3 regions of the Halomonas sp. ABH4_019 genome follow, and region 1 is predicted to be linked to each of the others. Evidence: predicted binding sites of a transcription regulator. Region 1 holds the regulator's gene; each other region holds the start of a gene.
The links. The regulator sigma-54, encoded in region 1, starts transcription at its own class of promoters, with help from an activator protein. The targets are predictions, from matches to a motif close to TGGCACNNNNNTTGCTNT.

Region 1 (4,127 bases):
GCACTTGCCATAGGGGCGGTTCGTTATACGCTGCCTTCCAGCTTCCAGCTTCCAGCTTCCAGCTTCCAGCTTCCAGCTTCCAGCTTCCAGCTTCCAGCTTCCAGCTTCCAGCTTCCAGCTTCCAGCTTCCAGCTTCCAGCTTCCAGCTTCCAGCTTCCAGCTTCCAGCTTCCAGCCTCCAGCTTCCAGCTGTCAGGCTTCCTCGTCGAACCTGGCCTCGAACAGCGCCTCCAGCGCATCGAGTACCGCCTCGCCGTCGTCGCCGTCGGCCTCCAGGGTCAGCTCGGTGCCGCAGGGCGCGGCGAGCATCAGCAGCGACATGATGTTGGCGGCGTCGGCCCGCTGTTCGCCGTGATAGACGGTGACCCGCGACGCGAAGGGTTGGCAGCACTTTACCAGGCGGGTGGCGGCGCGGGCGTGCAGGCCGCGCTTGTTGGTCAGGGTAAGCTTGCGGCTGGGCACGTGGCTAGCGGTCCTCGTCGGCGTTCGGGGCGGGGAGGGTGAGTTGCAGGCCGAGTTCGCGGTGACGCAGGCGCACCCCGGCATGGCGCTCGGCCAGGCGGCGGGACAGGCGTTCGGCGAGGTAGGTGGAGCGGTGCTGACCGCCGGTGCAGCCGATCGCCACGGTCAGGTAGCTGCGCTGGCTGGCCCGGTAATGCGGCAGCCAGCGCTCGACCCAGGCCAGGATGTCGTCGGCCATCTCGTCGACGACGGGATAGCCTTCGAGGAAGGCGATCACGCTGGCGTCGCGCCCGGTGGCGTCGCGCAGCCGGGGATCCCAGTAGGGGTTGGGCAGGCAGCGGGCATCGAACACGATGTCGGCGTCCAGGGGCACGCCGCGCTTGAAGCCGAACGATTCCACGGTCAGCGTCAGGCCCTCGCGGCGATGGCCGGCGACCTGGTCGGTGATGCGCCCGCGCAGGTCGTGGACCGAGAGCCGCGAGGTGTCGATCAAGAGGTCGGCGAGATCGCGGATCTCGGCCAGCGCCTCCTCCTCGCGGTCGATTGCCTCGGCCAGCGTCATCTCGCTGTCCCGGGTCAGCGGGTGGCGACGCCGGGTCGCGGAATAGCGCTCCAGCAGGATCCGGGCGTCGGTGGTCAGGTAGACCACCTGGCAGTGGATGTTGCGGGCCCGGACGTCTTCGAGCAGCGCGGGGAAGCGCTCAAGGGCGTGGGGCAGGTTGCGGGCGTCGATGCTCACCGCGATGGCGCTGCGCAGCGACTGGCCGCCGCTCAGCTCGTCCACCAGCGGGCCGAGCAGCATGGCCGGCAGGTTGTCGATGGCGTAGAAGCCGAGATCCTCCAGGGCCTGCAGGGCGATCGACTTGCCGGAGCCGGAGCGTCCGCTGATGATGACGAGTTGCATGACGGGTCTCCTGGTCGGGGCGGACGCGGGGCTCAGTCGCGTCCCTTGGCGGCCGGGGCCTGTCGTCGGATGGCCTCGAGGAGGCAGTCGTGGAGCTCGCGCTGGCTATCGGCGCGGCGCAGGGCGCTGCGGGTCTCGGCGTCGTTCATCACGCTGGCCACCTGGCCGAGCAGGGCGAGATGAGCGTCGTCGGCCTCCTCGGGGACCAGCAGCACGAACACCAGATCGACGGGCTCGCCGTCGATGGCATCGAAGTCGACCGGTTCGGCGAGCTTGAGGAAGCCGGCGATGGGCGCCTTGCAATGCGGGTTGCGGGAGTGGGGGATGGCGACCCCGTGCCCGATGCCGGTGCTGCCCAGGCGCTCACGCCCGATCAGCCGGCTGAAGACCTCCTGGCTGTCGAGGCTCGGGGTGTTCTGGGCAATGAAGGTGCTGAAGAATTCCAGCACCCGCTTCTTGCTCCCCCCGGGCACGCCGAACAGGGCGCGCTCGGGGGGCAGGATGGCTTCGAGTGACATTGGCGGCTCAGCGGACGCTTGCGGCGCCCTGGGCGCGGGCCTGGGTCTTTTCCTTGTGCTTGACCAGCTGGCGGTCCAGCTTGTCGGCAAGGGCGTCGATGGCGGCGTACATGTCGCCGTCCATCGCCTCGGCGTGTAGATCGGCACCGGCGGCATGCAGGGTGCAGGCGGCCTGCTGGCGTTCCTTCTCCACGGAGAGCGTGACCTGCACGGTGGTGATGTTGTCGTAGTGGCGCTCGAGTCGCGTGAGCTTCTCCTGCACGTAGTCACGCAGGGGATCGGTCAATTCCACGTGGTGGCCGGTGAGGTTGACTTGCATGACACGCTCCTTGCTCCTTGGGTGGTGATCCGATTGTAACCCTTTTTGGTGCCTTGCAAACCCCCCGCGCCAGGCGGTTTTCCACGCCATGCGGCGCGGCTGGCGACGGCCCTAACCGAGACGCTTGCGGCGGCTGGAGGAGGGGATCTGCATCGCCTCGCGGTACTTGGCCACGGTGCGCCGGGCCACCTCGATGCCTTCCTCGCCGAGCAGCTCCACCAGCTTGCTGTCGGAGAGCGGCTTGCGCGGGGGCTCGCCCTCGATCAGCTTGCGGATGCGGGCGCGGATCGCGGTGCTCGAGTGGGCGTCCTCGCCGCCCCCGACCTGGCTCGAGAAGAAGTACTTGAGCTCGAAGACGCCGCGCGGGGTGTGGATGAACTTCTGGGTGGTGACCCGCGAGATGGTCGATTCGTGCATCTCCACCGCCTGGGCGATGTCGGCCAGGATCAGCGGCTTCATGGCTTCCTCGCCCTGCTCGAGGAAGTCGATCTGGCGGGTCATCACCTCGCGGCCGACCCGCAGCAGGGTGTCGTTGCGGCTGGTCAGGCTCTTGATCAGCCAGCGGGCCTCCTGGAGGTGGTCCTTGAGGAACTGGTTGTCGTCGCTCTTGTCGGCGCGGCGGATCAGCGCCGCGTAGTCGGGCTGGATGCGCAGCCGCGGCATGGCCTCGGGATTGAGCTCGATCCGCCAGCCCTGGGGGGTGTGGCGGGCGATCAGGTCGGGGATCACGTAGTCGTTGTCGTCGCCGGCGTAGGTGCTGCCGGGGCGCGGGTCGAGGCCGCGGATCAGGGCGATGACCCGCTCGAGGGCTTCGTCGTCCAGCCCCAGGCGACGCTTCAGCAGGCGGCGGTCGCTGGCGGCCAGCGCCTCCAGGAACTGGCGCACCAAGCGCCTGGCCTGGGGCAGCAGCGGGGTGTCGTCGGGCAGGGTGGCCAGCTGCAGCAGCAGGCATTCGCGCAGGTCGCGGGCGAAGACGCCGGTGGGCTCGAACTGTTGCAGGCGCAGCAGGACGGCCTCGATCTCCCGGGTGGTCAGGCCCTCAAGGCCCTGGGCGCGCAGGCCGTCGCGTAGCTCGTCCAGCGGTTGGTCCAGGTAGCCGTCCGGCGTCACGGCATCGACCAGGCTCTCGGCGATGCGCGTTTCGCGCTCCTCGAGGCCGCTCATGGCCAGCTGCCAGCCGAGGTGGCCTTGCAGGCTCTGGCCGGCGGCCTGGCGCTCGAAGTCGGGGGCCTCGCCGCTGCCGCCGGCGTCCTGGAAGGTGTCCGACCAGTCGCTGTCCACGGAGAGTTCCGCGGGAATCTCGTCGGACCAGTCGTCTTCCGGGGTCTCGCCGACCGCCTGCTCGCCGAAATCGTCCTCGAGTTCCAGCATGGGGTTGGCTTCCAGCGCCTGCTGGATTTCCTGGCGGAGGTCGAGGGTCGAGAGCTGCAGCAGGCCGATCGCCTGCTGCAGCTGGGGCGTCATGGTCAGCTGGGTGCCGACGCGCAGTTGCAGGGATGCCTTCATGGCCATGGATGGTTCCGCTCCTCCGGCGAAGAGGCTCCTACCCTAGTGGCCCGGATGGCGCCATGCAAGTGCTGATTAAGCAATTAGCGTGCCAATGGCAATCGGCGTGCCCGTCGTCGGTTGGCGACGCTATATCAGTGACTTGCGAAGCCGCAGCCCTTAGAGGCGGAAGTCCTGGCCCAGGTAGACGTCGCGCACGCGCTGGTTGGCCAGGATCTGCTCGGCGTCGCCCTCGGCGATGATCTGGCCGTCGCCGACGATGTAGGCGCCATCGCAGATGTCGAGGGTCTCGCGGACGTTGTGATCGGTGATCAGTACGCCGATCTCGCGGGACTTGAGCTGGCGGATGATGCCCTTGATCTCGCCCACCGAGATGGGGTCGACCCCGGCGAAGGGCTCGTCGAGCAGGATGAAGTCGG
Region 2 (4,127 bases), on a different contig from region 1:
CCCACCGGTGAAGGAGGCGGTGACCATCTCGGGGCCGACCTGGAAGTAGGTCATCAGGGCGAAGGCCGCGCCGAGGACGCGCATGACCACCCACAGCGGCGCCACGTCGAATAGCTCGTGCATGGCGCCCTCGCGGGCCCAGGCCGGGCGAACGAGCTTGACCGTCAGCGTCAGTACGATGGACAGGCACAGCACCACCGTGGCGATGGTCGGCAGGGCGTCGCCGAGCAGTGCCTTGAGGCCGTCGGCCATCAGCCCCATGCCGATGTTGATGGTGTCGCCGGTGGAGAACGGCACCAGGAACAGGCCGATGCCGAGCAGCGAGGGAATCAGGAACTTCAGCAGGCCGCTGAGGCTCAGCGATTCGGCGCGGGTGGCGAGGGTCGTGTCGAAGGAGTCAGCCATGGGATTTCCCTGTTGGTCTTGTAATGGGTGTGGCCCGGCGCTGCCGGGCCGGGTGGGCGGCGGTCAGTCGCGACGCTTGACGCCGGGCAGCACGCAGAGCATCTCGTAGAGCAGGGTGGCGCCCATCAGTGCGGTATTGCCGCTGGTGTCGTAGGGCGGGGAGACCTCGACCAGGTCGCCGCCGACTACATTGAGGCCGGCCGCGCCGCGCACGATCTCCAGGCCCTGCTGGGCGGTGAGGCCGCCCATCTCGACGGTGCCGGTGCCGGGGGCGACCGAGGGGTCGAGGCCGTCGATATCGAAGGAGATGTACACCGGGCCGTCGCCCATCTGCTCGCGCACCTCGGCCATCAGCGGTTCGAGCGACTTGTACCAGCACTCCTCGGCGGTGACCACGCGGAAGCCCTGCTCGCGGCACCAGTCGAAGTCGTCGGCGGCATAGCCGGTGCCGCGCAGGCCGATCTGCACCACGCGCTTGCTGTCCAGCAGCCCCTCTTCCTGGGCGCGGCGGAAGGGGCAGCCGTGGGCGACCTCCTCGCCGAACATGTGCTCGTTGACGTCGGCGTGGGCGTCGATGTGGATCACGCCCACCGGGCCGTGCTTCTTGGCGATGGCGCGCAGCAGCGGCCAGGTCAGGGTGTGGTCGCCGCCCAGCGTCAGCGGCACGCAGTCATGAGACAGCACCTCGTCGTAGAAGTCGGTGATGATGTCGAGGTTCTTGGGCAGGTTGAAGGTGTTGATCGGCACGTCGCCGATGTCGGCCACCTGCAGGCTGTCGAAGGGCGCGGCGCGAGTGGCCATGTTGTAGGGGCGCAGCATGCGCGACTCGTCGCGGATCTGGCGCGGGCCCAGGCGGGTGCCGGGGCGGTTGGAGGTGCCGATGTCCATGGGCACGCCGATGAAGGCGGCGTCGAGGCCGGCGGCGCTGTCCTGGGTGGGCAGGCGCATCATGGTGGCCGGGCCACCGAAACGCGGCATCTCGTTGCCGCCCAGGGGCTGGTTGTAGTCGCTCATGTCGGGCTCCGTCTATTGAGTAATGTCCTGGTCTCTCTTAGCAGGAAACGTGCCATCTTTAATGGATTGATATGCCATGGCTTTTTGCCTCGCTGATTCATTTGTGCATCGTCTGGCCGGCGGAGGTGATACACTGGTGGATCAGTGATTCATTCCTGCATCAATGCGAGACCCCATGAGCGAACTCGACGGCCGTATCCTGCAGACCATCATCGAGACCGCCCACGATCACTTCTTCGTGGTCGACGCGGACGGCCGGGTGCGCGACGTCAGCCCCGCGGCGGCGGCGGTCTATGGCATGTCCCGGGAGGACCTGTGTCGCACCACGGTGCAGGCCCTGGAGGCCCAGGGCGTATTGAAGCCGTCGATCAGCCTGGAGGTCATTCGCACCGGTCGGCCGGCCCAGCTGATGCAGGTGACCGGCACCGGGCGGCGGGTAATCGCCCAGGCGCATCCGGTGTTCCAGGGCGGCCGGCTGGTCGCCGTGGTCAGCCGTTCCATGGACCTCACCGACCTGCAGCTGCTGCAGGAGGAATACGCGTTGCTGCAGCGGCGCTTCAGCGATCACCTCAGGCGCGGCGGCGGGGCCGACGAGGCCGGGTTGGAGGCCGAGCTGGGCGAGCTGGAGGTGCGCAGCGAGGTCATGCACGAGGTGGCGCTGCTGCTCAAGCGGGTGGCCCCGACCGATGCCACGGTGCTGATGCTCGGCGAGTCCGGGGTCGGCAAGACCGCCTTCGCCCACCAGCTGCACCGCTGGAGCGCTCGTCGCGAGGGCCCCTTCGTCGACGTCAACTGCGGCGCCATTCCCGAAAGCCTGTTCGAGTCGGAGATGTTCGGCTATCGGCACGGCGCCTTCAGCGGCGCGGCGCCGGGCGGCAAGGCCGGGCTGCTGGAGCAGGCCGAGGGCGGCACCCTGTTTCTCGACGAGATCGGCGAGCTGCCGCTGGCGATGCAGACCAAGCTGCTCAAGGTCATCCAGGACGGCAGCGTGACCCGGCTGGGCGACACTCGGCCGCGTCGTGTCGACTTCCGGCTGGTGGTGGCCACCAACCAGGACCTGGCGCGCCGGGTCGAGGAGGGCCGTTTCCGGCTCGATCTCTACTATCGGCTCAACGTCATTCCCGTGACCCTGCCGCCGCTGCGCGAGCGCCGCGAGGACATCCCCGGCCTGGTCGAGCGGCAACTCAAGCGCCTCAATGCCCGCTACGGCCGCGACAAGCTGATGGGCCGCGATGTCTGGCAGGAGCTGATGGGACGCGACTGGCCGGGCAACGTGCGCGAGCTGGAGAACTGGCTGGAGCGGGCCTGGCTCTCTGCCGGTGATGATGTGGTGGGCCTCGCCGGGACGGACGCCGGGCGACCGGCGGAGGCGGCCGCCCCGCCGGCGCGCGGGAGCGAGGCGGCGGGCGGGGCGACCTCGACGCGGCTGGGCGAGGGCGAATCGCTCAAGGCGGCGCTGGCGCGCACCGAGCGGGCCATCCTGGCCGAGCTGTGCGGCGAGCTGCCCTCCACCTACGCGATCGCCGAGCGGCTCGGCATCAGCCAGCCCAGCGTGGTGCGCAAGCTCAGGCGGCATGGGTTGCACATCGGCTCGGGCGATGGTCGCCGAGGTGGCGTGCGCTAGGTGTCGGTTCAGCCATTCTCGCCGGGACGGGACAGCGTGATCGGGGCGTCGTCCCTGAAGACCAGGGTGCGGTAGGGGAAGGGGATCTCGATGGCGTGGTCGTCGAGGGCGCGCTTGATGGCCGACACCACCTGGTCGCGGGAGGAGCGGATATCGACCGGCTTCGAGCCGGTCCACCAGGTGACCTCGAAGTCGATGCTGCTCTCGCCGAAGGCCTTGGCGAAGACCTGGATGTCGCGAACGTCGTCGCGGACCGAATCGACGCGGCGCACCGCTACCTCGATGACTTCCCGGGCGGCGTCGACGTCCTCGCCGTAGGCGATGCCGACCATGATCGAGGTTCGCCGCACGTCGCGGTCGGTGCGCACGATGACCGGATTCTGGAACATCAGGGCGTTGGGCACCACGATCAGCTGGCCGTCGGTACGGCGAATATGGCTGTCGCGGACGGTGATCTCCTCCACCAGGCCCTCGACGTCATGCTCCTCGACGGCGATGTGATCGCCGATCTTGAAGGGCTCCCGCCACAGGATCAGCAGCCCCGCCAGGAAGTTCTCGAACACGTCCTTGAAGGCGAAGCCCACGGCGATGGAGCCGAGCCCCAGGGTGGTCATCGCCCTGCCCGGCGTGACGGTGGGGAATACCAGGGTGATGGCGACCAGCAGGCCCACCAGCCACACGGCGAGGCCGGTCAGCATCGCCAGTACATCGCTGAGGTTGCGACGCAGGCGGGCGTGGTGGGCCAGCCGAATGACCAGGAAGCGCAGCAGCTTGCTTGCCCCCCAGGTGCCCGCGATGAGCAGCACCGCGCCGGCCAGTCGCGGTGCGGCGGCGACCAGGCCGCGCAGGTACTGTTCGACCTCTTCCAGCAGCAGCGGGATGAAATGGATCTCGTCCACGGTGGGCATTCCTCCGTCATCCAACGGTCCGCTCCGTTGGCATGGCCTTGCACCCAAGGATAGTCGAGATGCCGCCTCGCCAGGGTGCCGGGCGGTGGCAGGGGAGGCCGTTGCCGAGCGGCAGACGACGAAAAACGGCCACCGCTCTAATGAGCTAAGTGGCCGTTTTTGCATAATTCTGTGGT
Region 3 (4,127 bases), on a different contig from region 1:
AGACGATGAACTTCTCCGGGCTCTCGCCCTGTTCGACGCGCAGCGCCACGTTGTGGATCAGCTCCTGGTCGAGGCGATCCTTGATGTTGCGGCTGGTGACGAACTTGCCGTCCTTGCCGGCGAACGGCGAGTCGTTGACCTGGAAGGTCATGGACACGGTGGGCTCGTCGACGGTCAGCGCCGGCAGCGCCTCGACCGCGGCCGGGTCGCACAGCGTATCGGAGATCGCCAGGTCCTCGATGCCGGTGATGCAGATGATGTCGCCGGCGGTGGCCTCCTCGGTCTGCACGCGCTCCAGGCCGAGGTGGGTCATCACCTGGCCGATCTTGCCGCGGCGGGTGTTGCCTTCCTTGGAGACGACGCTGACCTGCTGGTTCGGCTTGACGTTGCCGCGGGTGATGCGGCCAAGGCCGATGACGCCGACGTAGCTGTTGTAGTCCAGCGCCGAGATCTGCATCTGGAAGGGCGCTTCCAGCTCGACCTTGGGCGGCTCGACGATGTCGACGATGGCCTCGAACATCGGCGACATGTCCTCGGCCAGCTGGTCCGGCTCCGGGCCGGCCACGCCGTTGAGCGCCGAGCAGTAGATGATTGGGAAGTCGAGCTGCTCGTCGCTGGCGCCGAGGTTGTCGAACAGGTCGAAGATCTGGTCGATGACCCAGTCCGGCCGCGCGCCCGGGCGATCGATCTTGTTGACCACCACGATCGGCTTCAGGCCCTGGTCGAAGGCCTTCTGGGTGACGAAGCGGGTCTGGGGCATCGGGCCGTCGACGGCGTCGACCATCAGCAGCACCGAGTCGACCATCGACATGACGCGCTCGACCTCGCCGCCGAAGTCGGCGTGTCCAGGGGTGTCGACGATGTTGATGTGGTAGTCGCGGTCGTCGGGGCCCTGCCAGCGGATCGCCGTGTTCTTGGCCAGGATGGTGATGCCGCGCTCCTTCTCCTGGTCGTTGGAGTCCATGATCCGTTCCTGGCCCTCGGCCTTGCGGTCCAGGGTGCCGGACTGCTGGAGGAGCTTGTCGACCAGGGTGGTCTTGCCGTGGTCGACGTGAGCGATGATGGCAATGTTGCGAAGATTCTCGATCACGACGGGATCCTGCTGGGAAAAGTGGGGCCGCATTATAGGGTCAGGACCCTGGCGCTACCAGCCTTGTCGGCGGGAATCCGCGGGTGAGCCGCGTCCGGCCCATGGATTCAAGGACCTGCGGCGTGTGGCGGGGCGGCGTCGGCGGGGCGATGCGTCGTGCACCTTTATGGTGCGACATGAGGGGCGTTGCGCCATTGTGGGGCGTTTTGGGGCGCCTCTCGGCGGGCCATGAGAGGGCATGGGGCGCGGTGCCGATCTTGCACTCTCTTGGCGCGATTTTTTTTCTCCTTGCTTGTCAGCTCATTATGCCGATGTCGGTGGTGGATGGCGCCATTTTGGCACGGCCTCTGCATAATTTGGGGCAGTGCCATGGTCGTGCATGGCGGCGTGGGCATCACGCCTGCGGCATGCTACAACGTCGACTGGACAGCATCGCGACCGGCGACAGAGACAAGCGGAATACCCGATAACCAGCCATTACCTGGAGGACCTCATGTCCGAGAAGACTCTCGCCCTGATCGAAGAACACGACGTGAAGTGGATCGACCTGCGCTTCACCGACACCAAAGGCAAGGAACAGCATGTCACCATTCCGGCCCGTGACGTCGACGAAGAGTTCTTCGAGAACGGTCAGATGTTCGACGGCTCCTCCATCTCCGGCTGGAAGGGCATCAACGAGTCCGACATGATTCTGCGCCCGGAGGATGGCACCGGCTTCCTCGACCCCTTCACCGAAGATGCCACCCTGATCCTGCGCTGCGACATCATCGAGCCGGCCACCATGCAGGGCTACGAGCGCGACCCGCGCTCCATCGCCAAGCGCGCCGAGGCCTACCTGCAGTCCACCGGCCTGGGCGACACCGCCTTCTTCGGCCCGGAGCCCGAGTTCTTCATCTTCGACGAGGTGCACTGGAAGGCCGACATCGAAGGCGCCATGTACAAGATCACCTCCGAGGAAGGCGCCTGGGCCACCGACCGTCAGGTCGAGGGCGGCAACCTGGCGCACCGTCCGCGGGTCAAGGGCGGCTACTTCCCGGTGCCCCCGGTGGACAGCTTCCACGACATCCGCGGCGCCATGTGCAACACCCTGGAGGCCATCGGCCAGTCCGTCGAGGTGCACCACCACGAGGTCGCCAACGCCGGCCAGAACGAGATCGGCGTCAAGTTCAACACCCTGGTGAAGAAGGCCGACGAGCTTCAGGAAATGAAGTACGTGGTGCACAACGTGGCCCACGCCTACGGCAAGACCGCCACCTTCATGCCCAAGCCGCTGGTCGGTGACAACGGCTCCGGCATGCACGTCCACCAGTCCTTCTGGAAGGACGGCCAGAACCAGTTCGCCGGCGACGAGTACGCGGGCCTCTCCGAGATGGCGCTGTACTATATCGGCGGCATCATCAAGCACGCCCGTGCCCTGAACGCCTTCACCAACGCTTCCACCAACTCCTACAAGCGTCTGGTGCCGGGCTTCGAGGCGCCGGTGATGCTGGCCTACAGCGCCCGCAACCGCTCCGCCTCCATCCGCATCCCCTACACCGCGAGCCCCAAGGGCAAGCGCGTCGAGGCCCGCTTCCCCGACCCGACCGCCAACCCCTACCTGTGCTTCGCGGCGATGCTGATGGCCGGCATCGACGGCATCAAGAACAAGATCCACCCCGGCGACGCCATGGACAAGAACCTCTATGACCTGCCGCCGGAAGAAGGCAAGTCCATCCCGACCGTGGCCGAGAGCCTGGACCAGGCCCTGGCGGCACTGGCCGAAGACCGCGCCTTCCTGACCGAGGGTGGCGTCTTCACCGACGAGATGATCGATGCCTACATCGAGCTCAAGGAAGAAGACGTGGAGCGCCTGCGCATGACCACGCACCCGGTCGAGTTCGACATGTACTACAGCTGCTGAGGCCGCGCGGCGCCTGGCGCCGCGCCCCGGCACATGGAAGCACGCCTGCGGGCGTGCTTTTTTTATGTAGGGGTAAGGGGTATGGGGTGAGGAGCGAGGAGGTAAAGGACGAGAGGTAAGGGGTGAGGAGAAAAGAGAGGGCAGATTGGTTCGTCGGGCGATGGGCCATTACCCTTCTACGCGTCGCCCGCCGCGCACCTCACGCCTTCCCCCTCACGCCTCTCACCTCACCCCTCGAGCACCATATGCCCGGCGATGCCCAGCGCGAAGCCCAGCACCGCGCCGAGCGGCGGCCCCCAATGACGTTCCAGCCGGGCCTGGGGCGCCAGGTCCTGGAACACCGAGTAGAGGATGCCGCCGGCGGCAAACAGCATGATGGCGCTCACCGCCGCGGGATAGGCGGCGAGCCACCACAGGCCGCCCAGGCCGGCCAGCGGGCCCAGCCAGGCCATGGCGAAGAACAGCGCCAGCAGGCGGCGGCTCGAGTAGTGGGTGCTCTCGCGCAGCTCGCGATAGGCGTTGAAGCCCTCCGGCAGGTTCTGCAGCGCCATCAGCAGGGCCAGCAGCATGCCGCTGGCGCCGCCGTAGGCGAAGGCCGCCCCCAGGGCGAGGGCCTCGGGGATGAAGTCCGACAACATGGCGGCGAGCTGGCTGGCGGAGGCGCCGCTGCGATTGAGGGCGATGTCGAGGCCCATGAAGGCCAGCCCGCCGGCCAGGAACCAGCCCACGGCCGGGCCTAGAGCCAGGGCATCGAAGCTGCGGGGGACCAGTACCAGGGCCACCGCCGAGAGCAGCGCGCCGCCGCCGAAGGCGATGATGCCGTGGCGCAGCTCGGTCTCGAGCCAGTTCGGGCCGATGCGCTCTTCCTGGGCGACCCAGCCGCCCAGCGGCATCGCCATGCCCGCCATCAGGGTCAGGATCACGACCTGTTGCCATGCGTCCATGCCGAATGTTCCTCGCCTCGGGGTGTCGGAGGTCTATCCTAGCGAGATTCGTCGCGGCCGCGAAGGCGGATTCCGTGACGCCGCTCGTCCGGGCTAGGCTGGACGCATGGCGAGGCCGCGTCGGCCAGCCGCGAACGGGTCTGGCCCTCGCTCGCCGAGCGGCCGAATCCCATGGGGAATGTGCGTCGATAAC

Region 2: a site for sigma-54 is predicted at 1,457-1,474, ahead of speB (agmatinase). Genes of this name have one in related genera too.
Region 3: a site for sigma-54 is predicted at 1,427-1,444, ahead of glnA (glutamate--ammonia ligase). Genes of this name have one in related genera too.

What each region holds. Positions count from the first base shown of each region.
Region 1 covers NZ_JBSWWC010000003.1:320,767-324,893, forward strand. The annotation lists gene ACXAFN_RS13795 (HPr family phosphocarrier protein) at 192-461, opposite strand; gene rapZ (RNase adapter RapZ) at 466-1,365, opposite strand; gene ACXAFN_RS13805 (PTS sugar transporter subunit IIA) at 1,398-1,883, opposite strand; gene hpf (ribosome hibernation-promoting factor, HPF/YfiA family) at 1,891-2,202, opposite strand; gene ACXAFN_RS13815 (RNA polymerase factor sigma-54) at 2,314-3,714, opposite strand; gene lptB (LPS export ABC transporter ATP-binding protein) at 3,868-4,127, opposite strand, start outside.
Region 2 covers NZ_JBSWWC010000002.1:538,999-543,125, reverse strand. The annotation lists gene ACXAFN_RS09665 (YjiH family protein) at 1-405, opposite strand, end outside; gene speB (agmatinase) at 469-1,419, opposite strand; gene ACXAFN_RS09655 (sigma-54 interaction domain-containing protein) at 1,595-3,043, shown strand; gene ACXAFN_RS09650 (mechanosensitive ion channel family protein) at 3,052-3,942, opposite strand; tRNA gene ACXAFN_RS09645 (tRNA-Pro) at 4,124-4,127, opposite strand, start outside.
Region 3 covers NZ_JBSWWC010000002.1:700,533-704,659, reverse strand. The annotation lists gene typA (translational GTPase TypA) at 1-1,090, opposite strand, end outside; gene glnA (glutamate--ammonia ligase) at 1,584-2,990, shown strand; gene ACXAFN_RS10445 (ZIP family metal transporter) at 3,218-3,934, opposite strand.